Regions from separate parts of the Yokenella regensburgei genome, predicted to be linked through region 1. Evidence: predicted binding sites of a transcription regulator. Region 1 holds the regulator's gene; each other region holds the start of a gene.
What was found. Region 1 encodes PurR, which represses purine synthesis genes. Its sites were predicted from a motif close to CANGCAAACGTTTGCNTG; they were not measured.
Positions count from the first base shown of each region.

Region 2: purM (phosphoribosylformylglycinamidine cyclo-ligase) is a predicted target of PurR. The motif match lies at 2,698-2,715, and genes of this name have one in related genera.
Region 3: tusA (sulfurtransferase TusA) is a predicted target of PurR. The motif match lies at 5,915-5,932, and genes of this name have one in related genera.

Region 1 covers NZ_RBIZ01000003.1:1,067,842-1,077,567, reverse strand. Annotated here, with positions in the region: gene rnt (ribonuclease T) at 1-565, shown strand, start outside; gene grxD (monothiol glutaredoxin 4) at 644-991, opposite strand; gene C7387_RS05400 (C40 family peptidase) at 1,334-2,152, shown strand; gene acuI (acrylyl-CoA reductase (NADPH)) at 2,216-3,202, opposite strand; gene acuR (acrylate utilization transcriptional regulator AcuR) at 3,333-4,001, opposite strand; gene sodB (superoxide dismutase [Fe]) at 4,243-4,824, shown strand; gene C7387_RS05380 (MFS transporter) at 4,864-6,030, opposite strand; gene cydH (cytochrome bd-I oxidase subunit CydH) at 6,198-6,287, opposite strand; gene purR (HTH-type transcriptional repressor PurR) at 6,585-7,610, shown strand; gene punR (DNA-binding transcriptional activator PunR) at 7,611-8,540, opposite strand; gene punC (purine nucleoside transporter PunC) at 8,658-9,726, shown strand, end outside.
Region 2 covers NZ_RBIZ01000003.1:102,447-112,172, forward strand. Annotated here, with positions in the region: gene ppk1 (polyphosphate kinase 1) at 1-755, opposite strand, end outside; gene purN (phosphoribosylglycinamide formyltransferase) at 966-1,604, opposite strand; gene purM (phosphoribosylformylglycinamidine cyclo-ligase) at 1,601-2,638, opposite strand; gene C7387_RS00520 (6-phospho-beta-glucosidase) at 2,913-4,343, shown strand; gene upp (uracil phosphoribosyltransferase) at 4,556-5,182, shown strand; gene uraA (uracil permease) at 5,271-6,560, shown strand; gene C7387_RS00535 (DnaA inactivator Hda) at 6,656-7,357, shown strand; gene C7387_RS00540 (leucyl aminopeptidase family protein) at 7,398-8,861, opposite strand; gene C7387_RS00545 (glycosylasparaginase) at 8,865-9,726, opposite strand, start outside.
Region 3 covers NZ_RBIZ01000006.1:110,307-120,032, forward strand. Annotated here, with positions in the region: gene ftsY (signal recognition particle-docking protein FtsY) at 1-1,091, opposite strand, end outside; gene rsmD (16S rRNA (guanine(966)-N(2))-methyltransferase) at 1,281-1,877, shown strand; gene C7387_RS18595 (DUF1145 family protein) at 1,867-2,136, shown strand; gene C7387_RS18600 (DUF2500 domain-containing protein) at 2,172-2,531, opposite strand; gene C7387_RS18605 (lysoplasmalogenase) at 2,672-3,298, shown strand; gene zntA (Zn(II)/Cd(II)/Pb(II) translocating P-type ATPase ZntA) at 3,377-5,575, shown strand; gene tusA (sulfurtransferase TusA) at 5,610-5,855, opposite strand; gene C7387_RS18620 (7-cyano-7-deazaguanine/7-aminomethyl-7-deazaguanine transporter) at 6,055-6,720, shown strand; gene C7387_RS18625 (DcrB family lipoprotein) at 6,794-7,351, shown strand; gene arnF (4-amino-4-deoxy-L-arabinose-phosphoundecaprenol flippase subunit ArnF) at 7,403-7,801, opposite strand; gene arnE (4-amino-4-deoxy-L-arabinose-phosphoundecaprenol flippase subunit ArnE) at 7,801-8,139, opposite strand; gene arnT (lipid IV(A) 4-amino-4-deoxy-L-arabinosyltransferase) at 8,136-9,726, opposite strand, start outside.

The sequences.
Region 1 (9,726 bases):
TAATGCAGCAACCGATGCGTTACTCGAAGTTGCCGCCGTCACGCTAAAAATGGATGAGCAAGGTTGGCTGATGCCGGACACCACACTGCATTTCCACGTTACCCCATTTGAAGGCGCCAATCTGCAGCCTGAAGCGCTGGCTTTCAACGGCATTAATCCTGACGATCCGGAGCGTGGTGCGGTCAGCGAATACGATGCCCTGCACGCCATCTTTAAAGCCGTGCGTAAAGGCATCAAAGACAGCAACTGCAACCGGGCGATTATGGTTGCGCACAATGCCACCTTCGATCATAGCTTTATGATGGCCGCGGCTGAACGCGCGTCACTCAAGCGTAACCCGTTCCATCCGTTTGTAACCTTCGACACCGCAGCTCTGAGCGGACTGGCGCTTGGGCAAACCGTATTGTCAAAAGCCTGTGCCGCAGCGGGTATGGAGTTTGACAGCAGCAAAGCCCACTCAGCGCTGTACGACACCGAACAGACCGCCATTCTGTTTTGCGAAATCGTCAACCGCTGGAAACGTATGGGCGGCTGGCCGCTACCTGTCGCTGAGACGCAGGAATAAAAAAAGCGACCGTAAGGTCGCTTTTTTACAGGTTTCTGTAGCCGGATAAGCGTAGTGCCTCCGGCATGACAGAACACATTATTCGCTTTTCGGCTCTTCTTCTTTGTACTTCGCCGCAGTCTCTTTGATAAGCTGCTGAAGTTCGCCACGCTGGTACATTTCAATCAGAATGTCGCAACCGCCAACCAGTTCACCGTCAACCCACAGCTGCGGGAAGGTCGGCCAGTTTGCGTATTTCGGCAGCTCGGCACGGATGTCCGGGTTCTGCAGAATGTCGACATAAGCAAAACGCTCGCCACAGGCAGACAGTGCCTGAACCGCCTGAGCGGAGAAGCCACAGCTTGGCAGCTTCGGAGAGCCTTTCATGTACAGCAGAATCGGGTTTTCGGCGATTTGACGCTGGATTTTTTCGATAGTTGTGGTCATTGTCTTGCTTCCTATAACTTCTCTTACGGCAGTAGTCTGACATTGTAGCGTCTATGACCGCTGTCCGAAAATAACATTTTGTTCACGCCTCATTATTTTATCTTCTGCGTTCAGAAGTTGCCTTAAAAATATCTCTTTATCGGCAGCACGGATGAAAATCTGAGCGTTTTATTTCTGTATGTTGCTCGACTGCTGCATTTTTTTGCACTTGCTTACGAAACGGGATATCAGATGCAAAAAGGCTATTAACATTTCGTGTTCTTATGCATTAGAATCGATGCGTTTTGAAAAATCATACGCAGGCATGATGGCAGGCCTGCCTTAATCACAGGGGATTGCTCAGTGGCGCGGATAAATAAAACCTCGATCACGCTCTGTGCTTTACTTTTTACATCGATATCGTTTACGCCTTTGTCGCATGCTTCCCAGCAGGCGCGGTCGTCTTCAGCCCAAAAAGCGCACCCGGTTAAAAGCAGCGAACGTAAGAAAAAAACCAGCCAGAAAACCAAAACCACTGCTAAAACAACCAGCAAAACCAGCACTAAAACCAGCGCTAAAAAGAAAACCACCGCCTCCAGCAAAGCGTCATCCTCGACTCACAAAACCGCTTCCAGTACGCATAAGGGCAGCAAGCAACAAACCGCTGCCGCCAAAGTGACGCAAAAATGCACCGTCACCAAAGGCCACAAGAAGAAATGCGTTAAGGTCGTTGACGATAAGCCGCTGAAAGTGGCCGATGTGCACAAAGCAAAAGTGCAGAAAGCGCAGAAAACCGCAATGAACAAATTAATGAACCAGATTGGTAAACCGTACCGTTGGGGTGGCACCTCACCGCGAACCGGTTTTGATTGCAGCGGTCTGGTTTATTACGCCTATAAAGATCTGGTGAATATTCGTATTCCACGTACGGCTAATGAAATGTACCACTTGCGCGACGCGCGCCCGGTGAACCGCAGTGAACTGGAAAGCGGCGATCTGGTGTTCTTCCGCACCCGCGGTCGTGGTACTGCCGATCACGTTGGCGTGTATGTTGGTAATGGGAAATTCATCCAGTCTCCGCGTACCGGTCGCGATATTCAGGTGACCTCGCTGAGCGAAGACTACTGGACCCGTCACTACGTTGGCGCTCGTCGCGTAATGACACCAAAAACCATTCGCTGATCCCTGCCCTGTTCAAACGACAGAAGCCCGCATAATGCGGGCTTCTTCTTTTATTCATCAGTTCTATTTATTGCAGTCAATCACCACACGACCATGAACCTGGCCTGCCAGCAGCGCTTCGGCGGTGGCAATGGCAGTGCTTAGCGGTTTCACAACGCTGATACCCGCTAAGTCATCGGCGGTCAGGTACCGGCACACGTCGCGCCAGGTCTCTTCGCGGACCGCCTGGCTTACCATCACGCTATCCACGCCCCGCAGCGTCACTCCACGCAGGATGAAAGGGGCAACGTTTGCCGGGAAATCCATTCCCTGTGCCATGCCGCAGGCAGCCACGACGCCGTTGTATTTTGTTCCGGCACAGGCGTTGAACAGGGTGTGGCTACCCACGGTATCCACCGCCGCGGCCCAGCGCTCTTTCTGCAACGGCTTACCTGGAGCCCCCAGCTCATCGCGATGGATTATCTCCTTCACGCCCCATTTAGCCAGCAGCTGTGCGGTTTTCTCCGGACGCCCGGAGCTTGCGATAACGTCATAACCCAGTTTGCGCAAAATGATGGCCGCACAGCTACCCACCCCACCGCTGGCACCGGTCACCAGCACCGGGCCCATCTGCGGCGTTATCCCCTGTTTCAACAAGGCATTCACACACAGCATGGCGGTAAAACCAGCGGTGCCGATAGCCATCACCGTCTGTGGGCTAGCGCCTTCCGGCAATCGGGTCAGCCATTCGCTCTTCACTCTGGCTTTTTGCGCCAGACCGCCCCAGTGGCGCTCGCCCACGCCCCATCCCGTGAGCAAAACCTTATCCCCCACGCGATAAGCATCGTCTGAACTCTCGGTGACCGTTCCGGCAAAATCGATGCCCGGCACCATTGGAAACTGGCGCACAATCGGGCCGCGTCCGGTGATGGCTAACGCGTCCTTATAATTGATGGAGGAATAATCGATAGCGACAGTGACGTGACCTTCCGGCAGGTCACTTTGCGCAACGGAAGTATATTGCGCGTCATAACCCGCGTCGGACTTATTGATGAGAATGGCGTTAAACATGCTGATTCCTTAATAGACCAGTTGGCTACAATAATATGCGCGATGAGATGCAGGCGTCGTTTATCAGACAATAATAGACCGATCGTCTAATTAATTCTATTGCTTTTGCTGCGGCACAGGCCTGGAGGCGCTAGTTACTGACGGAAAGCCCGGCGATAAAGCCCTGCAGAAAGAGATCCAGCGGGCGGCGGGTTTGTTCTAAACGGGCACGGAGCACTGCCCCTTCCCAGCCGGTCCAGAAGAACGAAGCCTGAATGTTGATATCAACATGGTGCGCTATCTGCCCTGCTGCCACGGCGTCACGCAGGCATACCGCAAGCGACGCTTCCCATTGATCAAAGACCTGCATTAATTTCTGGCGAAACGCTGGCGGAAGTGTTGCCACCTCATGCGCCAGATTGCCCACTGCACAACCGCGATTGAACTGATACTTCGCCATTCCTGAGGCTGCCGCATCCACAAAGGCTGCGATCCTGTCGAGCGGTAAACGGGTTTCGTCACCCAGGGTACGCTGAAGGAGTCGCGCGAAAAAACTGTCGTACTGTTCAAGCACCGCCATCCCGAAGGCTTCTTTACTCTCAAAATAGTAATAGAAAGAGCCTTTCGGGACGCCGGCACGTTTGAGGATGTAATCAAGGCTGCTGGCGCTGAACGGTGACTCGGTCAGCACTTCCACTCCGGTGCAGATGATAGTGCGCTTCACATCAAGCTGTACGGAGACCGCTTTCGGTGGGCGTCCGCGTTTCCTGCGAGGCGTCGCGCTGTCCGTTGGGCTATTCGCAGAGAGTTCAGAGGACATGCAACCTCACAAAATCAGAATAAAAAGACTGGCTTAACAGTATAAGCGCGCAAGTGCCACGGGAACCATAAAAATCCCCTCTCAGCGCCAGTCTGACACGCTTTGCCGGTATGAGCCTCGCCACACAACCCGGCCAGATGTAAGGTTAAGTTCCTCTTTTGTCTCGCCTTTCAATTTGCTACCCTACCCATACTCGATACGTGGTTATTGAGTGTTCATACAATAATAAAGGAGAGTAGCAATGTCGTTCGAATTACCTGCATTACCGTATGCAAAAGACGCCCTGGCGCCGCACATTTCCGCAGAAACGCTGGAATATCACTACGGCAAGCATCACCAGACCTACGTCACCAACCTGAATAACCTGGTAAAAGGCACCGCGTTTGAAGGCAAATCACTGGAAGAAGTTGTTCGTACTTCTGAAGGCGGCATGTTCAACAACGCAGCACAAGTGTGGAACCACACCTTCTACTGGAACTGCCTGGCACCGCAGGCCGGCGGCGAGCCAACCGGCGAAGTAGCTGCAGCCATCACTAAAGCGTTCGGCAGCTTTGCAGATTTCAAAGCACAGTTCACCGACGCGGCTATCAAGAACTTCGGTTCTGGCTGGACCTGGCTTGTGAAGAAAGCAGACGGCAGCCTCGCTATCGTCTCGACTTCTAACGCGGGTACCCCGCTGACCACTGACGCGAAGCCGCTGCTGACCGTCGATGTGTGGGAACATGCGTATTACATTGACTACCGTAACGCCCGCCCGAACTACCTCGAGCATTTCTGGGCGCTGGTAAACTGGAATTTTGTTGCGAAGAACCTGGCAGCATAAACCAGAACGCAGAAGGGTCACCCCTTCTGCGTATTTTTATCACTGACTGACCATCGCCTCTTCAGGCTGAGAACGCCCACCGAACAGCACCACAACCAGCGCCAGCCCGGCAATAATCGCCCCCATCACCGGTACAAAACTGTAGCCGAGGCCACCGGAGATCACCGCGCCACCGGCGGCGGCACCCAGTGCGTTACCGAGATTGAACGCCCCAATATTCACTGAAGAAGAAAGCCCTGGAGCTTCGTGAGCCACACGCATCACACGCATCTGCAGCGGCGGTACGACGGCGAAGGTTGCGGCGCCCCACACCACCATGCTGATAGCGGCGCCAATTTCACTGCGCGCCAGCAGCGGAATTGCCAGCATAATGACCATCAGCAGCAGCAGGAATACCTTCAGCGTCCGGCTGACCGAACGGTCGGCAAACTTACCACCAAGGTAGTTACCGATAGAGAAGCCCACGCCGATCAGCACCAGCATCGCGGTGATAAACAGCGGAGAGGCGTCGGTGATGGTGTGCAGGACTGGTGAAATATACGTATAAAGCGTAAACATCGCCCCGGCACCCAGCACGGTGGTCAGCAGCGCTGACAATACCTGCGGACGCATCAGTACAGAAAGCTCGCGTTTAACGTCAGGGCGCTCACCGGCACTCCCTTTTGGCAGAGAGAACCACAGGCTCAGCATCGCCACAACGCCCAGGCCGGCGGTAGCAAGGAAAGACATACGCCAGCCGATGGTTTCACCAAGCCAGGTCGCCGCCGGCACACCGCCGATATTGGCGATAGTCAGGCCCATAAACATGGTCGCCACCGCGCTTGCCTGTTTATGCTTCGGTACGACGCTTGCGGCCACCACTGACCCCAGGCCGAAGAACGCGCCGTGGTTAAGGCTGGTGATGATGCGTGATAGCATCAACGTGGTGTAATCCGGCGCAATCGCCGACAGCACGTTGCCGAGGGTAAAAATAGCCATCAGGAACACCAGCGCGTTACGGCGCGCCCGGTGAGACAGCAGCAGCGTCATCAGTGGTGCACCCACCATCACGCCAACGGCGTAGGCGCTGATTAACATCCCGGCAACCGGAATAGAAACATCAACCCCTTTCGCAATGACGGGCAGCAGGCCCATGGGTGAAAACTCGGTCGTACCGATGCCAAACGCGCCTATCGCGAGGGCTACTAATGGAAAATTGATTTTCATCTAACAACTCCGGTCAGCCGCGGCGAAGGCGCGGTACCCTATTAAGAAGTTGAAAGTATGACAGCAATCACAAAAAACAGAAGTGAAGGAATTGGCAAAAGATTATTGCGCAATTGATAACAATGGCGGGGGAAGGGATTGAGGGAGATGGCTCTCCCTCATGAAAATCAGTGCAGAACGGCCGTCAGCCCGGCCGCAACGATCAGGGCCAGGGTAATGATCGTGGTAGTCAGAGAGAGCTTCAGTTCGGTACTCATCAATTTTTCTCCTTTTTATCCCCACATGAAAAGTGAGCTTGCTCATTTTTACATAGTTAAGCACAAAAATCTGCACGCTTTTCGTCGCGATGATCATTATTTCTCTTTCCCTTTGCGCCAGGATGAGCCAAAATCCCACGCTAAATTAAAAGCGTACCGGCCATTGACCCCCTCCTGTCGTCCTGTGTCGTTTTCCCGGCGTAATGCAATCTGAAATGATTGCGTCAGGGTGTGTAGAGGCAAACGTTTACGTAGCAAGTTATACAGGAGTTCAGGATATGGTCTGGAGTGAGAGCCATGGCAACGATTAAAGATGTAGCGAAGCGCGCAAACGTTTCCACTACAACCGTATCACACGTAATTAACAAAACCCGCTTTGTGGCGGAAGAGACGCGCAACGCGGTGTGGGCAGCGATCAAAGAGCTGCACTACTCCCCGAGCGCCGTCGCCCGTAGCCTGAAGGTTAATCACACGAAATCGATTGGCCTGCTGGCGACCAGCAGCGAAGCGGCCTACTTCGCTGAAATCATTGAAGCGGTTGAGAAAAATTGCTTCCAGAAAGGCTATACCCTGATTCTGGGTAACGCCTGGAACAACCTTGAAAAGCAGCGTGCTTATCTGTCGATGATGGCGCAAAAGCGCGTCGATGGCCTGCTGGTCATGTGTTCTGAGTACCCGGAATCGGTTATCTCAATGCTGGAAGAGTACCGTCATATCCCGATGGTGGTGATGGACTGGGGCGAAGCTCATGCCGACTTCACCGACTCCGTTATCGATAACGCCTTCGAAGGCGGTTATATGGCGGGCCGCTACCTGATTGAGCGTGGCCACCGTGAAATCGGCGTGATCCCGGGACCGCTTGAGCGCAACACCGGCGCGGGCCGTCTTGCCGGCTTTATGAAAGCCATGGAAGAAGCGCTGATTAAAGTGCCGGAGCACTGGATTGTACAGGGCGACTTTGAGCCAGAATCCGGCTATCGCGCCATGCAGCAGATCCTCGGCCAGCAGCACCGCCCCACCGCCGTATTCTGCGGTGGCGATATCATGGCGATGGGTGCCATTTGCGCCGCCGACGAGATGGGATTGCGCGTGCCGACGGATATTTCGGTGATCGGTTATGATAACGTGCGCAACGCCCGCTATTTCTCCCCGGCGCTGACCACCATTCACCAGCCGAAAGATTCTCTGGGTGAAACGGCGTTCAATATGCTGCTCGACCGTATCGTCAACAAACGCGAAACCTCGCAGTCCATCGAGGTGCATCCGCGTCTGGTGGAACGTCGCTCCGTTGCCGACGGCCCGTTCCGCGATTATCGTCGTTAATCACTTCTGCGGGTCCGGAGCCTCCGGTACCCGCAGCCACTCCCGGTTCAGCGTTTCACTATCCCCAAGATAATCCAGCAACCAGGCCAGCGCCGGAGACATATCCTGCTGCTGCCACGTCAGGCAACAGGCAGAATCCTGGTACGGGTTTTCGAGACACAGTTCCACCCACTCCCCGCTTTCGATCCACGGACGAGCAAAATGCTCTGGCACCATGCCAACACACAACCCCGCCGACAGACAGGTGGCCGACGATGTCCAGTCCGGCACCACGACGCGTTTCTGGTTATCCAGAAGCCAGGTGGTCCGCTTTGGCAGCGATCGCGAGGTATCTTCGGTGACCAACGAAGGCCAGTTGCGCAACGCCTCATCGCTGAGCACGCCTTCCATGCTCGCCAGCGGATGATGATGCGCAACCACGCACACCCAGTGCAGTGTGCCCATATCGCGAAACGCGTAGCGTCCCCCGACCGGGATCGCCTGCGTCGCGCCGATCGCCATCTCTACCCGACCATCAGCCAGTGCATCCCAGACGCCGTTGAACACTTCCTGGTAGACAATCAGCTCGACGTCCTGAAAATGGCGATAGAAATCAACGATCATCTGCCGGGTACGTTCCGGCCTGACGATATTATCGACGGCAATGGGCAACTGGCCGCGCCAGCCGTTGGCAATCTGCTGACACTGCTGGCGGGTGATCTGCATTTTTTTGATAACAGAACGCCCTTCTTTTAAAAACCAGACACCGGCAGGCGTCAGTTCAACATCGCGATGGCGCCGTTCAAAGAGCGGTACGGCGAGCCACTCCTCCAGCTGACGTACCGTATAACTGACCGCGGAGGGCACGCGATGCAGCTCCTGGGCCGCTGCGCTGAAGCTGCCATTACGGGCGACAGCATCGACCACTTCAAGAGAATATTCAGACCACATTTTCTGCCTACAAAAATTTTGAATTCACTAAACAAATATTAGCGTTTCACAAGCCGCTTTGCACTCCCTACACTCAGCGCCTGAGTCGTACACCTGCATCTATAAAGAGAAAGTGATATGCAACCTGGAAAATTATTTCTTGCCTGGCTGGCCGGTTTAAGCGTGCTCGGCTTCCTGGCGACGGACATGTACCTGCCCGCTTTTGCCGCTATTCAAAGCGATCTACAAATACCTGCCGCCAGCGTGAGCGCAAGCCTGAGCCTGTTCCTGGCCGGTTTCGCCGTCGCGCAACTGCTGTGGGGACCGCTGTCCGACCGCTATGGTCGCAAGTGGATCCTGCTCGCCGGTTTAACCATTTTTGCCCTTGGCTGCCTTGGCATGCTGTGGGTACGTGACGGCATGCTGCTGCTGGTCCTGCGCTTTGTGCAGGCCGTTGGCGTCTGCGCAGCAACGGTAACCTGGCAGGCGATGGTCACCGATTACTATCCGGCCCACCGCACCAACCGCATTTTTGCCACCATCATGCCGCTGGTTGCCCTCTCTCCGGCGCTGGCGCCGCTGTTGGGTAGCTGGATCCTGGTACATCTGGAATGGCAGGCCATTTTCGGAGCGCTGTTTATTATTACGCTGATTCTGATGATCCCGGCGCTGCGCCTGAAGAAGCCTGCCGAGAAAGCAGCACAAAAATCAGAAAAGAAACTGACCTTCTTTACCCTGCTGCGCTCCCGTGCCTACTGCGGCAACGTGTTGGTTTATGGTGCCTGTTCAGCCTGTTTCTTCGCGTGGCTGACCGGCTCCCCGTTCCTGCTGCACGAGATGGGTTACGGCCCGGGTGCTATTGGTCTGAGCTATGTGCCGCAAACTATTGCCTTCCTGGTAGGGGGTTACGGCTGTCGTGCTGCGCTGCAGAAATGGGAAGGTAAACAGCTGCTGCCGTGGGCGATGATGCTGTTTGCGCTTAGCACCATTGCCACCTGGGCGGTGGGTCTGTTCGATAACGCTACGCTCACCGGTCTGCTCATTCCGTTCTGCATTATGGCGATGGCGAATGGGACTATTTACCCGATTGTGGTTGCCCAGGCGCTCCAGCCCTTCCCGCAGGCTACCGGTCGCGCCGCGGCGCTGCAAAATACGCTGCAATTAGGACTGTGCTTCCTGGCAAGCCTGCTGGTTTCTACCTTCATCA
Region 2 (9,726 bases), 970 kb from region 1:
TTCAGGCTTGAGGACATCAGCTCCATCAGGCTCGATTCCATCTCGTGAACGAGGTCATACTCGGCATCACGGGTCATCTTCATCGAGTAGGCATTCAGCGCATCGTAATCGAAGAAGCCTTTGAAGATGTCATCGAGGCAGTAGCGCAGGATGTTGTCCAACAGGATCATTGGTTTGCGGCGGCGCGGGGTTTCTGGCGGCAAATTCACAAAGCGCGGGACTTTATCTGACGGAATTTCAAGCAGCGCATATTCGATGTTATCGCCGCGAATAATCTCCACCGCCAGATAGGTGTAATCATCTTTCAGGAACTGTACGAGGTCAGTTTCCCGGGTAATCAGGATCGGGGTAATGTGCTGGCGAAGATACTGCTTAAAGTAGTGACGCAGCCAGTTTTGCTGATTGACCGACAGCTGGCGTTCGTTAATCAGGAAAATTTGATTACGCGCCATCTCGAGCAGCAGCTCGTTATACAGGCTGTCAAACTCCTGATCCGCTTTCAGCACACGGGTCTGGATTTTACCTAACAGGTGTCGGGAATGGGCCGTTAAACCTTGTTCTTCACTGATGATAATACGGCGCTTAAGCTCGGCAAATCGAACTTTATAGAACTCATCAAGGTTGTTGGAATAGATGCCCAGAAAGCGCATGCGTTCAATAAGCGGGTTACTCTTATCGGCCGCTTCCTGGAGTACACGTTCGTTGAAGGATAACCAACTGAGTTCTTTCTCGATATAAAGCTTTTCCTGGCCCATTACTACTCACACTCCGGTTCGTTCACGGGACGCGGTAAATCCGTCTCCATGCTTATATTGCTAGCTTTGTCAGGCGATGTCCAACTGTGCCAGATAAGTATGACAGTTTTCCGGCATTACGCTGGCGCATAGCGAAAAAGTGAAGGGTTTCAGACGGTAATAGCGGGAATGGCCCGGGGCAAAGTACATACCACGGGCACAGAGGAGGCATTATTCGGCGGCGTAGCCCTGCGGCGGCAGCGGGTGACCATCCATCCAGGCCTGACCATCACGCATTTGCAGTCGGCCATCGACAAACCAGCTTATGACCAGCGGGTAAATCGCGTGCTCCTGCACTTGTACGCGGGCGGTGACGTCGTCTTCATCATCACCGGCAAATACCGGGACCTTCGCCTGCAGAATAACCGGCCCGCCATCGAGTTCGTCGGTGACAAAATGCACCGACGTACCATGCTCTTCATCGCCGTTCTCCAGCACCTGGCGGTGCGTGTAAAGACCTGGATATTTCGGTAGCAGAGAAGGGTGAATATTCAGCAAACGGCCCTGATATTGCGCAACAAACTCCGGGCTCAAAATGCGCATATAACCCGCGAGCACCACAATGTCCGGGGCGTAAGCATCGATTTCGCGGATGAGCTCGCGGTCAAAGGCATCACGGCTGGCAAACTGATTCGCCGCAAGTGCATGGGCGGGGATCCCGGCATCACGCGCGCGTTCAAGTCCGAACGCGTCGGCCTTGTTGCTGAATACGGCGCGAATAGCGCCGTTAATCCGTTGCTGTTCGCAGGCGTCAATGATGGCCTGCAGGTTGCTACCATTGCCGGAGATCAGCACGACGATATTTTTCATTCAATGACCACACGCTCTTCGGAATCGGAGTTTTTGATATACCCGATTTTCCACGCGTTTTCACCTTTCTCTTTGAGGAATGCCAGTGCTTTGTCTGCTTCTGCTGCCGGCAGGGCGATAACCATCCCGACGCCGCAGTTGAAGGTGCGATACATTTCGCGACGGCAGACGTTGCCGTTTGCCTGCAGCCAGTGGAACACCGCCGGCCACTGCCAGGAGGATTCGTCGAGTACCGCCTGGGTGTTATCCGGCAGGACGCGCGGAATGTTTTCCCAGAAGCCGCCGCCGGTCAGGTGGGCGATGGCGTGGACGTCCACTTCTTCAATCAGCGCAAGAATTGATTTCACGTAGATGCGGGTCGGGGCCAGCAGGTGGTCGGCCAGGCTCTGTCCGTCGAGCTGGGTAGCTTCCGGGTCGCACTTGCTGACTTCGAGGATTTTACGCACCAGCGAGTAGCCGTTAGAGTGCGGGCCGCTGGAGCCAAGGGCGATCAGCACGTCACCGTCGGCCACTTTGGAGCCGTCGATGATTTCGGATTTCTCAACTACGCCAACGCAGAAGCCTGCCACGTCGTAGTCTTCGCCGTGATACATGCCCGGCATCTCAGCGGTTTCACCGCCGACCAGCGAGCAGCCCGACTGCAGGCAGCCTTCGGCAATGCCGTTAATCACGCTTGCAGCGGTGTCGACGTCCAGCTTACCGGTGGCGTAGTAATCGAGGAAGAACAGCGGCTCTGCGCCCTGAACCACCAGATCGTTAACGCACATCGCCACGAGATCGATACCAATGGTATCGTGGCGTTTCAAATCCATCGCCAGACGCAGCTTGGTGCCTACGCCGTCGGTACCGGAAACCAGCACCGGTTCACGATATTTCTGCGGCAGCGCACACAGCGCGCCAAAGCCGCCGAGCCCTCCCATGACCTCCGGGCGGCGGGTTTTCTTCACCGTGCCCTTGATACGGTCGACCAGAGCGTTACCTGCGTCAATATCAACACCGGCATCTTTGTAGCTAAGAGAGGTTTTGTCGGTCACAGCGAAATCTCCACGCGTTTCTTGCGATAGAAGTAAAAAACGGCGCCATTCTAACAGCCAAAGCAAACGTTTGCGAGCCTGCTTTACGTTCATTTTTCATCAGCCGTTATTTTCTGCATTTCTGTCGATATCGTCCGTGAACTTGATACCGTTCACGAAAATGAAACCGGGTACATTCTTCTTCTTGCATCGTGGGCACGGGCACAACATCATTCACTGAAACCGGTTTCTGTGGCGTCAACATGACGCGAACATGCTGAAAGAGGGAATACGAATGTCTGGATTTAAAGCAGGATTCTTATGGGGTGGGGCGGTTGCGGCGCATCAGCTGGAAGGCGGCTGGAAAGAGGGCGGGAAGGGGGTCAGCGTTGCGGACGTCATGACCGCCGGTGCGCACGGCGTTCCGCGACAAATTACCAACGGCGTACTGCCGGGGAAAAACTACCCAAACCACGAGGCGATTGATTTTTATCACCGCTACAAAGAAGACCTCAGGCTGTTTGCCGAAATGGGTTTTCGCTGCTTCCGAACCTCTATCGCCTGGACGCGTATTTTTCCGAACGGTGATGAACAGCAGCCAAACGAAGCCGGGCTACAGTTCTACGACGACCTGTTTGATGAATGCCTGAAGCTTGGTATTGAGCCGGTGATTACGCTCTCCCACTTCGAGATGCCTTATCACCTGGTGACCGAGTACGGTGGCTGGCGTAACCGTAAGCTGATTGATTTCTTTGTGCGTTTTGCCACCGTGGTTTTTGAGCGCTACCAGCACAAAGTGAAATACTGGATGACGTTCAACGAAATCAACAACCAGGCGAACTTCCACGAAGATTTTGCCCCGTTCACCAACTCCGGAATTCACTACCAGCCGGGTGAAGATCGTGAGCCGGTTATGTTCCAGGCGGCGCACTACGAGCTGGTGGCGAGCGCTCTGGCGGTGCAGGCGGCGCGGAAAATCAATCCTTCATTACAGATTGGCTGCATGATTGCGATGTGCCCGATTTACCCGCTGACCTGCGCGCCGAACGACATGATGATGGCGATGAACGCCATGCACCGACGCTACTGGTTTACCGACGTTCACGTGCGCGGCAAATATCCGCAGCACCTGCTCAACTACTTTGAGCGTCGCGGATTTGAGCTTGATATTACTGCTGAAGACCACGCCATTCTGGCGAAAGGGGGCGTCGACTATATTGGTTTCAGCTATTACATGTCGTTTACCACCAAGGCGACGGAGGATAACCCAACCCTCGACTACGACGAATCCACAAGCCTGGTCGCAAACCCTTACGTGCAGAAGTCAGACTGGGGCTGGCAGATCGACCCGGTTGGGCTGCGTTATTCGTTGAACTGGTTCTGGGATCACTATCAGCTCCCGTTGTTCATTGTGGAAAATGGCTTTGGCGCCATTGATGTGCAGGAAAGCGACGGTACGGTGAACGACCAGTACCGCATTGATTATCTCTCTGCGCATATCCGCGAAATGAAAAAGGCGGTGGTGGAAGATGGCGTGGATCTGATGGGCTACACCCCGTGGGGCTGCATCGACCTGGTATCCGCTGGCACCGGTGAAATGAAGAAGCGCTATGGCTTCATTTATGTCGATAAAGATAACGAGGGCCATGGCAGCCTGGCGCGTAGCAGGAAAAAATCTTTTGACTGGTATAAGAACGTGATTGCCAGCAATGGTAATGAACTTTAACTGCCAGGAGCGCTGGGCTTAACTGACCTGATGCGCTGATCTATAAAAAGCCGGAACGATGTCCCGGCTTTTTTTCGTATATTTTCTAATATGTAACGAGCTGTTAATCACTTTGCTTGATCGCGGTCAAGCATTACGGGTATGGCGTAATCCGAAAAAAGCGGTATAATCCCGCGATTTTTTTTGTGGCCGACACTCAGAGGAGTATGAGAATGAAGATCGTGGAAGTGAAACACCCACTCGTCAAACACAAGCTGGGCCTGATGCGTGAGCATGACATCAGCACTAAACGCTTTCGTGAACTGGCCTCTGAAGTCGGCAGCTTACTGACCTATGAAGCAACTTCTGATCTGGCGACCGAGAAGGTCACCATTGAGGGCTGGAACGGCCCGGTAGAAGTTGAGCAGATCAAAGGTAAGAAAATTACCGTTGTACCTATTCTGCGTGCCGGTCTTGGCATGATGGAAGGCGTGCTGGAGCACGTACCGAGCGCACGTATCAGCGTGGTGGGTATCTACCGTAATGAAGAAACCCTCGAGCCGGTACCGTACTTCCAGAAGCTGGTCTCTAACATCGACGAGCGTATGGCGCTGGTGGTTGACCCGATGCTGGCAACCGGTGGTTCCATGATTGCAACCATCGACCTGCTGAAGCAGGCGGGCTGCACCAGCATTAAGGTGCTGGTTCTGGTTGCTGCTCCGGAAGGTATCGCTGCGCTGGAGAAAGCGCACCCGGACGTTGAGCTGTACACCGCCTCCGTCGACCAGGGACTCAACGAGCACGGATACATTATTCCGGGGCTTGGCGATGCCGGCGATAAGATTTTTGGTACTAAATAAGTGATTCACTAAAAAGAGCCGACTTTAAGAGTCGGCTTTTTTTTGAGTAAAACAACACACTACTAATAACAACACAGAGGAAAACGCTATGACGCGCCGTGCTATCGGGGTGAGTGAAAGACCGCCGCTCTTACAGACAATCCCGCTTAGTTTGCAGCACTTGTTCGCTATGTTTGGCGCAACCGTGCTGGTGCCAGTCCTGTTTCACATCAACCCGGCTACCGTACTGCTGTTTAACGGCATCGGGACGCTGCTGTATCTCTTTATCTGTAAAGGCAAAATTCCGGCCTACCTGGGATCGAGCTTTGCATTTATCTCCCCGGTGCTGCTTTTGCTGCCGCTGGGTTATGAAGTGGCGCTGGGCGGCTTCATTATGTGCGGCGTGCTGTTCTGTCTCGTCTCGTTTATTGTGAAAAAAGCGGGTACCGGCTGGCTGAACGTCATGTTCCCACCGGCGGCGATGGGTGCCATCGTCGCGGTTATCGGTCTGGAGCTGGCGGGCGTTGCGGCGAATATGGCGGGTCTGCTGCCAGCGGACGGACAGTCGGCAGATTCCAAAACCATCATCGTGTCGCTGGTGACTTTAGGCGTCACCATTTTTGGCTCCGTGCTGTTCCGTGGCTTCCTCGCCATTATCCCCATCCTGGTGGGCGTACTGGTGGGTTACGCGCTGTCGTTCTCAATGGGGATGGTCAACACCCAGGCGATTGCCGACGCACACTGGTTCGCCCTGCCAACGCTGTACACCCCGCGCTTTGAATGGTTTGCCATTTTCACCATTCTGCCTGCGGCGCTGGTGGTGATTGCCGAGCACGTAGGGCATCTCGTGGTCACGGCGAATATCGTCAAAAAAGACCTGATCCGCGATCCGGGCCTGCATCGCTCCATGTTTGCGAACGGTTTCTCCACCATCATCTCCGGCTTCTTTGGCTCAACGCCAAACACCACCTACGGGGAAAACATCGGCGTGATGGCGATCACCCGCGTGTACAGCACCTGGGTTATCGGCGGCGCGGCAATCATCGCGATCCTGCTTTCCTGCGTGGGTAAACTTGCGGCGGCGATCCAGATTATCCCGATCCCGGTGATGGGCGGCGTGTCGCTGCTGCTGTACGGGGTGATCGGTGCTTCCGGTATTCGTGTGCTGATCGAATCTAAAGTCGACTACAGCAAAGCACAGAACCTGATCCTGACCTCTGTGATCCTGATTATCGGAGTCAGCGGCGCGAAGGTGCACATCGGTGCCGCAGAGCTGAAAGGCATGGCGCTGGCCACCATCGTGGGCGTGGCGCTGAGCCTTATCTTTAAGCTTATCAGCGTACTGCGTCCGGAAGAGACGGTACTGGATGCAGAAGACAGCACCGAAGTGAAGCATTGATCCTTTAACCGGGCGGGATCCTCGCCCGGTTCTCTCCCGCTATAAAACTGTGTTAAACTCTTCGCGTTTTTGTGTAAGCCCATGTTGAGGTCGCTCTGAACACACCGGCACAGCTCTCTCTGCCACTTTATCTACCTGACGATGAAACGTTCGCAAGTTTCTGGCCGGGCGATAACCCTTCTCTTCTTGCTGCGTTGCAGAATGTTCTGCGTCAGGAGCACAGTGGTTATATCTATTTCTGGTCACGCGAAGGCGCGGGTCGCAGCCATTTGCTGCACGCGGCCTGTGCAGAACTGTCGCAGCGTGGCGAAGCCGTAGGTTATGTTCCACTGGATAAACGCACGTGGTTTGTTCCCGAAGTGCTCGAAGGCATGGAACAGCTTTCGCTGGTTTGCATCGACAATATTGAGTGCGTAGCCGGGGACGAACAGTGGGAAATGGCGATTTTCAATCTCTACAACCGGATCCTCGAATCGGGTAAAACGCGCCTGCTGATTACCGGCGATCGCCCGCCGCGCCAGCTCAATCTTGGGCTTGCGGATCTCGCGTCCAGGCTGGACTGGGGGCAAATCTACAAGCTGCAGCCGCTGTCTGACGAAGACAAACTGCAGGCGCTGCAGGTACGCGCTCGGCTGCGCGGTTTTGAAATGCCGGAAGACGTGTGCCGGTTCCTGTTAAAGCGTCTGGACAGGGAAATGCGCACGCTGTTTATGACCCTCGACGAGCTCGACAAGGCCTCGATCACCGCTCAGCGCAAGCTGACGATCCCCTTCGTAAAAGAGATCCTCAAACTGTAGCGCCATCCGGCAATATTGCCCGGCGGCGCTTCGCTCGCACCTACCGTCCATCCTCAGCCAAATCATTAAGCAAATGCTGCATCAGCAGCGGGATCGGCCTGCCTGATGCCACGCTTCTCCCTCCTTCGCGCCATAAGGCCGTACCGCTGACGTCAAGGTGTGCCCATGGGATCTCTGGCGGGCAGAAGTGGTGCAGCAACCACGCCGCTGAAGCGCTGATCGCGGCGTTATTGGTCGGGGTATTACACAGGTCGGCAATCGCGCTGTCGGTCTGTTTTTTCAGTCTGGCATCCAGCGGCAGCGACCACACTTCATCCCCCGACTTTTTCCCGGCGTGGATGAGATGCTCCCGTAACGTTTCATCCTGGGTCATCAAGCCGCTGAGCTCGTAGCCAAGCGCTTTCACCACCGCGCCGGTGAGCGTTGCCATATCGATAATGTACTGCGTTTTCGGGTGGCGCTGGCTCGCCCAGGCGATGGCGTCTGCCAGTACCAGCCGGCCTTCGGCGTCGGTGTTGTTGATTTCAACCGTCATGCCGTTGCAGGCCCGGGCGACGCTTCCGGGCTGCATCGCCTCCGGCCCGATGGCATTTTCAGCCAGCGCCAGTACGCCCATCACTCGCACCGGTAGCGCCAGGGCGGCGATGCTCTGCATCAGCCCCAGCACGTTGGCGGCGCCGCACATGTCGTACTTCATGGTGTACATGCCCGCGCCTTCTTTCAGCCACAGGCCGCCGGTATCGAAGGTGATGCCTTTACCCACGTAACTGCGCACCGGGCCTTCGGGGATGCCGTCATAATGGATCGCCAGCAGACGCGGCGGGCGCGATGAGCCCTTGCCTACGGCATGCAGCAGTCCCAGCCCCTGGTCGACGATGGCCTTTTCATCCAGCACTTCACAGCGAAGCGCAGGGTAGGCGACGCACAGGCGCTGCGCTTCTTCCACTACGTACTGCGGTGTACATTGTTCGGAAGGTAAATCAGCCAGCCTGCGGGCGGCGATCATTCCCAGGGCAATGACATGCTGCTGGTGAACCCGCGTTTCCAGCTCTTCATGCTGCCCGGGAAGGCAGAACAGGTCGAGATGCTGGAAGCGCGGTTTATCGACCGATGTACGACGCAGGCCTAAATCCTCAAGGTTCCAGTCGAGGTTAAAAACAAAACGTAATGCCTGGGCGAAGGCGCTGGTATCGGCGGCGAGCGATGCATCAAGCAGCAGTCGCGGGGCAGTGGGTACTTTACACAGCGGACGTAATGCAGCGGTGAGGCTGTCGGTTATCGGATCCTGCCACTCCTCTTTGGGGATAAGCGTGATCCGCGCGAAAGGTGCACAGCCAAAACAGGTGTCAGCCACTGTGCCTTTCAGCGCCCGCTGCGCCATGTCATCAATAAGCTGGTCGTTAGCCAGCGTCAACTGTGCAAGCAGGGGGCTGCCCGGCCAGCTGACCAGATGCGCCCCGTTGCAGAGGGCATCGGGTTCAGTGATTAAGCGATAATCCAGCATGAGTTACTCCTCGATGGGGGCGCGAATACGCGCGGCGTAGGCCTGCATCCATTCGTCGTCCACCGGCTGATAATGGGTTTTCTCGCGGATACGTTCGGCGCGGAACACGGTGAGCGGCTGTTTCTCCGTTGCGACAACGAACGAGAACGTTTTGATGTTAGTTGCGGCACCGAACTCACCCTGGCGGTTCATGCACACCACGGAGAGATCGCCCGCGCGGCCGAAGCGCGACATCAGCTTATCCTCAAGCTCGCAGACCACGGAATCCGCTGCCTGCTGGGGGCTCATGCCCTGCGCCATGCGGCGCACAATTTCATAGCTGGTACAGCCTTTCATTAGATCTTCGCCCACGCCGGTAGCGGTGGCGGCACCGGTTTCGCTGTCACAGTAAAAACCGGAGCCGATGATCGGCGAATCGCCGAGTCGGCCGCGTTTTTTCATAAACAGGCCGCTGGTGGAGGTGGCGACGCTCATGGAACCGTGCTTATCAAGGCCAATAACGCCGACGGTGTCGTGACCATCGTAGGGGCTGAGGCCTTTATCCAGCGTTTCCCGGCAGCGCTTGCGGTAGTGCTGCAACGCACGTTCGGTCAGCATCTCTTTGCTGCTGAACCCCTGGCTCAGCGCCCATTCGCGAGCGCCCTGGCCCACCAGCAGGCTGTTATAGCGCTGACGGCTTAAGGCATACGCTACCTTTACCGGGTTGGCGATATCGATAAGATTCCCGATGGCGCCGAAGGCCAGTGTGTCACCGTCCATATAAGCGGCATCCAGCTCCACGTCACCATTTTCTGTCGGCAGGCCGCCAAAGCCCACCGACTTGTAAAACGGAAAATCCTCAACGGCGGTAACCGCGTTCACCACG
Region 3 (9,726 bases), on a different contig from region 1:
TGCTGCGCCACCACCGGAATATTATTGCGCTGGCCCCACACCTGCAGCTGCTCAACCGCCGCCGCACGGAAGGTATCACCCGCCGCCAGCATCACCGATTTACCCTGCTGCTCGAACTGGCGCGCCAGCTTACCGATGGTGGTGGTTTTACCCACACCGTTCACCCCGACCATCAGAATAACAAATGGGGTTTTGCCTTCAATATTAAGCGGTTCATCCACTTTTGCGAGAATTTCGCCCATCTCTTCTTTCAGCAGGCCGTACAGCGCTTCGGCATCGCGAAGCTGTTTGCGGCTGGCCCCTTCGGTCAGATTAGCGATAATTTTGCGCGTAGTGTCGACGCCAACGTCGGCAATCAGCAGCTGTTCTTCCAGCTCTTCAAAGAGATCATCGTCGATTTTTTTCCCACGGAACAGACTGATAAATCCGGAACCGAGGTTCTCTTTGGTCTTCACCAGGCTGCGTTTCAGGCGCGCGAAGAAACCTTCTTTGGTCGGTTTTTCCTGCTCCTGCTGCGGGGCCGCTTCAGCTTCTGGCTCAACCTCTTCCTCTGGAACAGGTTCTTCTTCCGCTTCGGCTATCACCGCTTCTTCAGGGGTTTCAACGGCGGCCAGCGCCTGGGCTTCGAGCTCTTCGTCGCTGATTTCAGGCTCTTCGGGCACTTCTGGCTCTGGTTGTGCAACGACTTCAACAGCCGCTTCTTCGACAATCGCTTCTTCGACAATCGCTTCTTCGACAATCGCTTCTTCGACAACCGTTTTTTCCACGGCGGCCGTTTCTACAACAGGCGCTTCGACCGGCTGCGGTTTTTCGTGCTCAATCACCTCTTCGGTGACGTCGACAATCTCTTCCGCAAAAGCGTCGATCTCAGCTTTGCTGTGCGCTGGCGTTTCCGCTTCAGGTTCAACAGCTGATTCAACGACGGGTTCAACAACCGTTTCCGCTACCGCTTCAGCAGGCGCTTCTTCTTTATGTTCTTCTGCCGCAACCGGCTGTTCGTTTACCTGCTGTTCAGCTTCCGGCTCTGGTGCCTGCTCTTTTTGACCAAATCCCAGCCAGGAAAACAGGCCACGTTTCTTCTCTTTTGCCATTGGCGACCACACTCCTCGCTGTTATTTATGGCACAGCCGCCTTATCGCAAACAGGGGGCTGAAAAAATTAGTAAATTAGCGCCGTAGTCTATCACTTAACTTAACGCGCATCACCGCCTGCTGAATAAGGTTTCGTAGACCGCCGCTCATCGCTAGAATAGCAGGGAGAGAAAGTCACCTGAGTAAAAAATGAAGAAATCTAATCACGCGGGCAGCGGCCAGATCCGTATCATCGGCGGCCAATGGCGCGGACGGAAATTACCGGTCCCGGACAGCCCGGGCCTGCGCCCGACCACCGACCGGGTGCGCGAAACCCTGTTTAACTGGCTGGCACCCTATATGGTTGACGCCCGTTGTCTCGATTGCTTCTCCGGCAGCGGCGCGCTGGGGCTTGAAGCCCTTTCCCGCTACGCCGCGAGCGCAACGCTGCTGGAGATGGAGCGCCACGTCGCGCAACAGCTGCAGAAAAATCTCGCCACGCTGAAAGCTGGCAACGCCCGTGTCGTCAACACCAACACCCTGGCGTTTCTGGCAGAGTCCGGCACCCCGCACGACGTGGTGTTTATCGACCCACCGTTCCGTAAAGGCATGCTGGAAGAGACGCTAGACTTACTGGAGCGCAACGGCTGGCTCGCCGACGAGGCGATGATTTACGTTGAAAGCGAAGTGGAAAACGGCCTTCCTGTCGTGCCCGCTAGCTGGACGCTACACCGCGAGAAAGTGGCCGGACAGGTGGCGTACCGCCTGTACCATCGCGACACGCAAGGAGAAAACGATGCTGATTAATATTGGACGGGTGTTGATGCTGTTCGTCTGGGCCTTCCTGGTGTGGAACCTTATTCAGCCATACCCGCGTCCACTCAATATCTTTGTTAACGTGGCGCTGGTATTTATGGTGCTGATGCACGGCATGCAGATGGCGCTGCTGAAAACCACGCTGCCGAAAGACGGCCCGCAGATGACCACGGCGGAGAAAATTCGCATCTTCCTGTTCGGAGTCTTTGAACTGCTGGTGTGGCAGAAGAAAATAACGCCGAAGAAGTAATGCCGCTGCCGGGCGCTCCGCCCGGCGCATTCGCGTTATTTATCCGCCACAAAATCCACGAACCGCGTCCCTTTGTAGCTCAACGTGCCTTTATCACCCACGGTCAACTGGTTGTACTGCTTCTCATCCAGACGAAACGACATCTCCAGCCCGCCGTTCTCCGGTTTAAAGCTGACGTCATAGCGCATGCTGCTCCCGGCAGGGGCGACAATTTGCTGGCGCGAACGACGGTCATCGAGCAGTTTTTCACGTTTGTTGCTTACCGCCACCCGTTTTTGCATCAGCGGGGCGGCGTCGTTATCCATTTTTTCACGGCGCTGTTGCACGTAACGGTACGAGGCGGCAATCACGATAATCGCGACCACGACGACGAAAAAAAGCGGCATCTTGTTCATCCATCAGTCCTGTCAGAATCGGCGGAAATCAGCATAACGCGGTAAGGCTTGCATTGTCATCCCGGTGCTCTCAGCACTACACTGGAACCTGACGCGTAAGCAACCTGCTTACTCAACCATAACAGAGACAGGGACTTACTATGCTTTGGTCGTTTATTGCTGTCTGCTTCTCCGCCTGGCTGTATGTCGATGCATCATATCGCGGCCCGGTCTGGCAACGCTGGGTGTTCAAACCCGTCACGATTATCCTGCTGCTTCTGCTGGCGCTGCAGGCACCTATTTTTAATTCCATCAGCTATCTGGTGATTGCGGGCCTGTGCGCGTCGATGATTGGCGATGCGCTTACGCTGCTGCCGCGCCAGCGCATCCTCTACGCCGTGGGGGCGTTCTTTCTGTCGCATCTGCTGTACACCATTTACTTCGCAACGCAAATGACGCTCTCCTTCTTCTGGCCACTGCCGCTGGTGTTGCTGGTGATTGGCGCGCTGCTGATTGCGGTTATCTGGAGCCGCCTGGAAGAGCTGCGGATGCCTGTCCTGACCTTTATCGGCATGACGCTGGTGATGGTCTGGCTCGCCGGTGAGCAGTGGTTCCTGCGTCCAACCAGCACCGCGCTGTCGGGGTTCCTCGGCGCCGCCCTGCTGCTGACTGGCAACATCGTCTGGATGGTCAGCCACTACCGCCGCCGCTTCCGCGCGGACAACGCTATCTCCTCTGCCTGCTACTTCGCCGGGCACTTCCTGATCGTCCGTTCACTGTATTTATAATCTGCGCTTGACTCTGGAGTCGACTCCAGAGTGTATGCTTCCGGTTAATGAGAAAGTTATCGTTAACCGGAGGCAGCCATGTCGATTCCAGAAGCTAATGGCCAAAAAATACCAAAGTTCTCTTCATTCAAGCTCACCCCTGCCGTAGAGAAGGCAGACGAGTGCTGCTGCGACTCCGGCTGTGCCAGTGAAACCGCTGAAATCGCCAGCGCCACCGGCACCCGCTACAGCTGGGTCGTCAACGGTATGGACTGCGCCGCCTGTGCGCGTAAAGTCGAAACCGCCGTACGTCAGGTCAGCGGCGTAAACCAGGTTCAGGTGCTATTTGCGACTGAAAAACTGCTGGTCGATGCCGAACGCGACGTGCGCGGACAGGTAGAAAAGGCGGTGACCGCCGCGGGCTATTCACTGCGCGATGAAAACGCCCCGCAGGCGCCGGCACCTTCCCGCTTTCGCGCGAACCTGCCGCTTATCACCCTGATTATTATGATGGCGCTGAGCTGGGGGCTGGAGCAGTTCAACCACCCGCTGGGGAGCCTTGCGTTCGTTGCCACCACCCTGGTTGGCCTGTTCCCGATTGCTCGTCAGGCGCTGCGGTTGATGAAAAGCGGCAGCTGGTTCGCTATCGAAACCCTGATGAGCGTGGCGGCTATCGGCGCCCTGTTTATCGGCGCTACCGCGGAAGCAGCGATGGTGCTGCTGCTGTTCTTGATCGGGGAACGCCTTGAAGGCTGGGCAGCCAGTCGTGCACGTCAGGGAGTCAGCGCACTGATGGCGCTGAAGCCAGAAACCGCCATTCGTCTGCGCGACGGCGAGCGTGAAACCGTGCCACAAAGCGCGCTGCGCCCGGGCGATGTGATTGAGGTCGCCGCCGGTGGACGTCTGCCTGCCGACGGTAAACTGCTGTCACCGTTTGCAAGTTTTGACGAAAGCGCCTTAACCGGTGAGTCGGTACCCGTAGAGCGCTCGGTGGGCGATACCGTCGCCGCCGGTGCCACCAGCGTCGATCGCCTGATAACCCTGGAAGTGATTTCAGAACCAGGCGACAGCGCCATCGACCGCATTCTGCGTCTGATTGAAGAGGCTGAAGACAAACGCGCGCCTATCGAGCGCTTCATCGACCGTTTCAGTCGCATCTACACGCCCGCCATCATGGTCGTCGCGCTGCTGGTCGCCGTCGTGCCACCGCTGTTCTTCGCCGCCGCCTGGATGCCGTGGATCTACAAAGGCTTAACCCTGCTGCTGATTGGCTGCCCGTGTGCGCTGGTTATCTCGACCCCGGCGGCGATCACCTCTGGCCTTGCGGCAGCGGCACGCCGCGGGGCGTTGATTAAAGGCGGCGCGGCGCTGGAGCAGCTCGGCCAGGTACGCCATGTCGCGTTCGATAAAACCGGCACCCTGACGGTGGGTAAACCACGGGTTACGGAAATCATCACCGTCGGTAATGTCTCTGAAGATTCACTGCTGGCGCTGGCTGCCGCGGTGGAACAGGGATCCAGCCACCCGCTGGCACAGGCGATTATCAACGAAGCCGCAGAGCGTCAGCTGACGCTGCCAGTCGCCACCTCCCAGCGGACGCTGGCAGGCTCCGGGATTGAAGCTGAAGTTGATGGTCAGCGAGTGCTTATCTGCGCCGCCGGTAAGTTCCCGGCCGGGGAATACGAAGAGAACATTCAGCAGATGGAAAGCGCCGGGCAGACGGTGGTGCTGGTTTCCCGCGACAGCGCGCTGCTCGGGGTGCTGGCGATGCGCGATACGCTGCGCGAAGATGCGCGTGAAGCGGTGGATGCGCTGCATCAGCTGGGTGTACAGGGCGTTATCCTTACCGGCGACAACCCGCGCGCTGCGGCCGCCATTGCCGGTGAACTGGGGCTCGATTTCCGCGCAGGTCTGCTGCCTGCCGATAAGGTCAGCGAAGTGACGGCGCTCAACGCCCGCGCACCGCTGGCGATGGTCGGTGATGGCATCAACGATGCGCCAGCGATGAAGGCATCCACAATTGGGATTGCGATGGGCAGCGGCACCGACGTTGCGCTGGAGACCGCCGATGCGGCGCTGACTCACAACCGTCTGACCGGCCTTGCGCAAATGATAAGTCTCGCCCGCGCCACCCACGCCAATATTCGCCAGAACATTACTATCGCGCTGGGTCTGAAAGGGGTATTCCTGGTGACGACGCTTCTGGGGATAACCGGACTGTGGCTGGCGGTGCTGGCAGATACGGGGGCAACGGTGCTGGTAACAGCAAACGCCCTGCGACTGTTACGTAAGAAGTAAAACATCTTCCCTCTCCCGCCCGGGAGAGGGAAAATCAGTGACCTTTTCGCAGCAGATAGCGATACGGTAAGGTTTCGGTCTGCGCCGCCACCAGTTCATGCTCCATAAAACGGCAGAACCCCGGAATATCACGGGTGGTCGCCGGATCGTCGGCAATAATCAGCAGCGTTTCACCGGTTTGCATGTTACGTACGGTTTTACGCACCATCATCACCGGCTCCGGGCAGCGGAGGCCCTGGGCATCAAGGGTGTGGTCTGGGCTTGAAAACAGATCGCTCATGGTCATCTCATTCATCTAAAAACGGCAGTAGTTTACGCCGCACCCGTCACAAAGCAAACCAGGTTAACGATTGCGTGAAAATTAGCCATTGCATTGCGCGCAGAACGCAGTATCATGCGGCCGTTTTATTGGGTTCCCTCACCCCAACCGTTCAGAACCAGCGCAAAAAGGGCTCGGTTCGATAAAAAAAGGCCACAACATGAAAACTTTTACCCTCGCGCAGCGCAAGAGCGCGCTCGTCTGGCTATCGCTATTTCACCTTCTGGTGATCATCTCCAGTAACTACCTGGTCCAGCTGCCGGTCTCGGTGTTTGGATTCCATACCACCTGGGGTGCGTTCAGCTTTCCGTTTATCTTTCTCGCCACCGACCTGACCGTGCGAATTTTTGGCGCACCGCTGGCACGACGTATTATTTTCGCCGTGATGGCTCCCGCGTTGATTGCTTCCTATATCATCTCGTCGCTGTTCTTTATGGGCGAGTGGCAGGGCTTTGCCGCCCTCGGCAGCTTCAACCTGTTTGTTGCACGCATCGCGGCAGCAAGCTTTATGGCATATGCCCTGGGTCAAATCCTCGACGTCCACGTCTTTAACCGCCTGCGACAGAACCGCCGCTGGTGGCTGGCGCCAACCGCCTCCACGCTGTTTGGTAACGTCAGCGATACGCTGGCCTTCTTCTTTATCGCCTTCTGGCGCAGCACCGACCCGTTCATGGCGACCCACTGGGTGGAAATCGCCCTCGTGGATTACGCCTTCAAGGTGCTTATCAGCCTGGTCTTCTTCCTGCCGATGTACGGCGTATTGCTGAATATGCTGTTGAAAAAACTCGCAGATAAATCTGAAAACCCGACATTTCAACCAGGTTAAAGGCTCGACGAAACGGTTGTGATAAGATAGGCCGATGTGCCGTTCATGGCCGTTTATCGAAAGGAAGAAGTCAATGCGCAATCTGGTTAAATATGTCGGTATTGGCCTGCTGGTGATGGGACTTGCAGCCTGTGACAATAGCGATAGCAAAACGCCTGTTCAGGGTGCGTCCGCCGAGAGCAACGCTAAAGGCCAGCCGGTCAACCTGCTTGACGGTAAGCTCAGCTTCACGCTGCCAGCGGATATGACCGATCAGAGCGGTAAGCTTGGTACCCAGGCAAACAACATGCACGTGTACTCTGACGCTACCGGTCAGAAAGCGGTTATCGTTATTGTGGGTGATGACACGACCGAAGATTTAACGGTGCTGGCAAAACGTCTGGAAGATCAGCAGCGCAGCCGTGACCCGCAGCTGCAGGTCGTGACCAACAAAACCCTGGATGTGAAAGGCCATCAGCTGCAGCAGCTTGATACCATCATCTCCGCGAAAGGCCAGACGGCTTACTCTTCCGTGGTGCTGGGCAAGCTGGATAACAAACTGCTGACCCTGCAGGTCACTCTGCCAGCAGACAACCAGCAGCAGGCGCAGACTGCCGCAGAAAGCATCATTAATACGCTCGAAATCAAATAACGGTTTCGCGAAAGAAAATGGCCTCCGGTGGCAGCACCGGAGGCCATTTTTTTATTCTTCGTTCTCAGAATGGCGGTTTTTGGTCGGCATAAAAATCACCATCACTCCCACGACAATCACCAGCACACCAAACAGCGCCTGCCAGGTAAAAGGCTCATGCCAGCCGGGCAGCATAATGGCGGCGGCCCACACCAGAATGTAGCTCAGGCTCAGCAACGCATAGGCCCGGGAGAGCGCCAGGCGATGCAGCGCGAAGTACCAGCACACCATCGACAGCATGTAGCACAACAAACCGGCGAGCAGGCCGAAGGTACCCGGCGCGAAATGGAGCAGGTGGTTCAACAAAGGAAGCAGAGAAGTAGCGGGAGGCAGCTGCAACATCGCGTGGCGCAACAGCAGCTGCGCCGTGCTGACCAACAGTACGCTCATTAATGCCCAGATAACGCCCATCAGAAAGAGCTCCCGAGAATCGCAATACCGATAATGATGAGCGCAACGCCTGCCCAGTGGCGTCCGGCAACCGGCTCACGCCAGATAAGACGTGCGGCAAGCGTTACCCAGACGAAATTCAGACTCAGCATCGGATAGGCAATCCCTACCGGGATACGCTGCAGCACCAGCAGCCACAGCAGCATACTGAAACCGAGCGCCAGCAGTGCCAGCCCCAGCCATAACAGAATGTGCTTTCCACGCTGCCCGGCTTTCGCCGGGCGCGTAGCTTGTTTCTGACAGAGCTGCCCAAAGCAGCTCAACAGACTGGCAATCGCCAGACACAGCCAGGCGGTCATTGTGGCAGGTACTGGATAAACGCCATCCGGCCCATCACATACACGCTGTCAGGTTTCGGCAGGGGTAAATCTGCAATGGTTTCATCTCGCTGCAGCTTAAGCACCAGAGAGATTGGGCCTTCCTGACGATGCTGTTCCAGCCAGGCGTTGAAATCGTCGGTGCGAACAAAACGCTCTTTCGCATCCGGATACGCCAGGCCGTACTCCAGTTCGCCGCGCTGGCCGAACATGGTGATATCGTTACGCTTCAGCTCCCAGGCAAGACCGGCGGCAATCCCAACTTCGTTGGTCAGCACGTAGCGGCTTGGGGTCAGCGACTCGTTAACGATATCAATCAGGAACTGCGGCTGTTTGCCATCAATCACCTTATCCGGGATAGCAAAGCCCACCAGCAGCGCCAGCCCTAACGGACAACAAGCCGCCAGCGCCCAGCGCTTCACGCCGTCTTTCACCGCCACCCAGCCCATCACCGCCCAGACGCCGAAGGCAATCGCCGCCAGCAGGCATTTGTAGAGCTCGATAGTGGTCCATACCGGATGCTTCAGCATCCCCCATGGCGACACCACCAGCACCGCAATCAGGCCGATAACGCCAAAGGCAATGTTGATAAGACCGTTAATGCGCAGCGCACGTCCGCCACGGGCGGCAATATCCAGCGCATAACGCGCCATCAGGATGGCCAACGGGGCGAAACACGGCAGGATGTAGGTCGGCAGCTTGCCTTTCGCGATGCTGAAGAACAGCAGCGGCATCACCACCCAACCCAGCAGATAAAACTCCGGACGCAGACCTTCGCTGTCACGCCAGCCGCGCTTGAGCGCACCTGGCAGCAGGCCAAGCCACGGCAGGCTACCGGCAATCATAAACGGAATGTAGTACCAGAACGGGGCCTTGTGCTGAGCGTCACTCTGCGCAAAACGCTGAATATGCTCAACCCAGAAGAAGTAGCGCCAGAAGTCCGGCTCACGCTGAGCAATCGCCAGCCCCCACGGCAGTACGGTCAGGACACATACCACAACCGCCAGCCAGCCGTAGATAAGCACTTCACGCCAGCGTTTCTGCACAATCACCCACGGCAGAACCCCGATGACCGGCACCGCCAGCGCGAGGAAGCCTTTGGTCATGACGCCCATACCGCAGGCAATGCCCAGCAGCACGTAACCGCCAATCTTACCGCCACGCGTGGTGGACTGTGAGGCTCCCCAGAAGCTGCACAGGGCCAGCATCAGCCACATGGCAATCATCGGATCCAGCACCGCATAGGTGCCAATACCATAAACCAGGAACGCCGTCAGGAAGATGACCACGGAGAGCACGGTGGTGCGTTTATCGCGCCACAGCTTCCACGACAGCCACGCCACCATCACCGCAGTCATGGTAACCGCAAACACGGAGCCAAAGCGCACCGCAAAGTTGTCGTGGCCAAACAGCCACTGACCAATGCTGTTAATCCAGTACCCAGCTATCGGTTTTTCAAAGTAACGCAGCCCAAGGAAATGGGGCACAATCCAGTCACCGGAGGCCAGCATTTCACGGCTGATCTCGGCATAACGGGTTTCATCCGGCTGCCAGAGCAGACGGAAATTG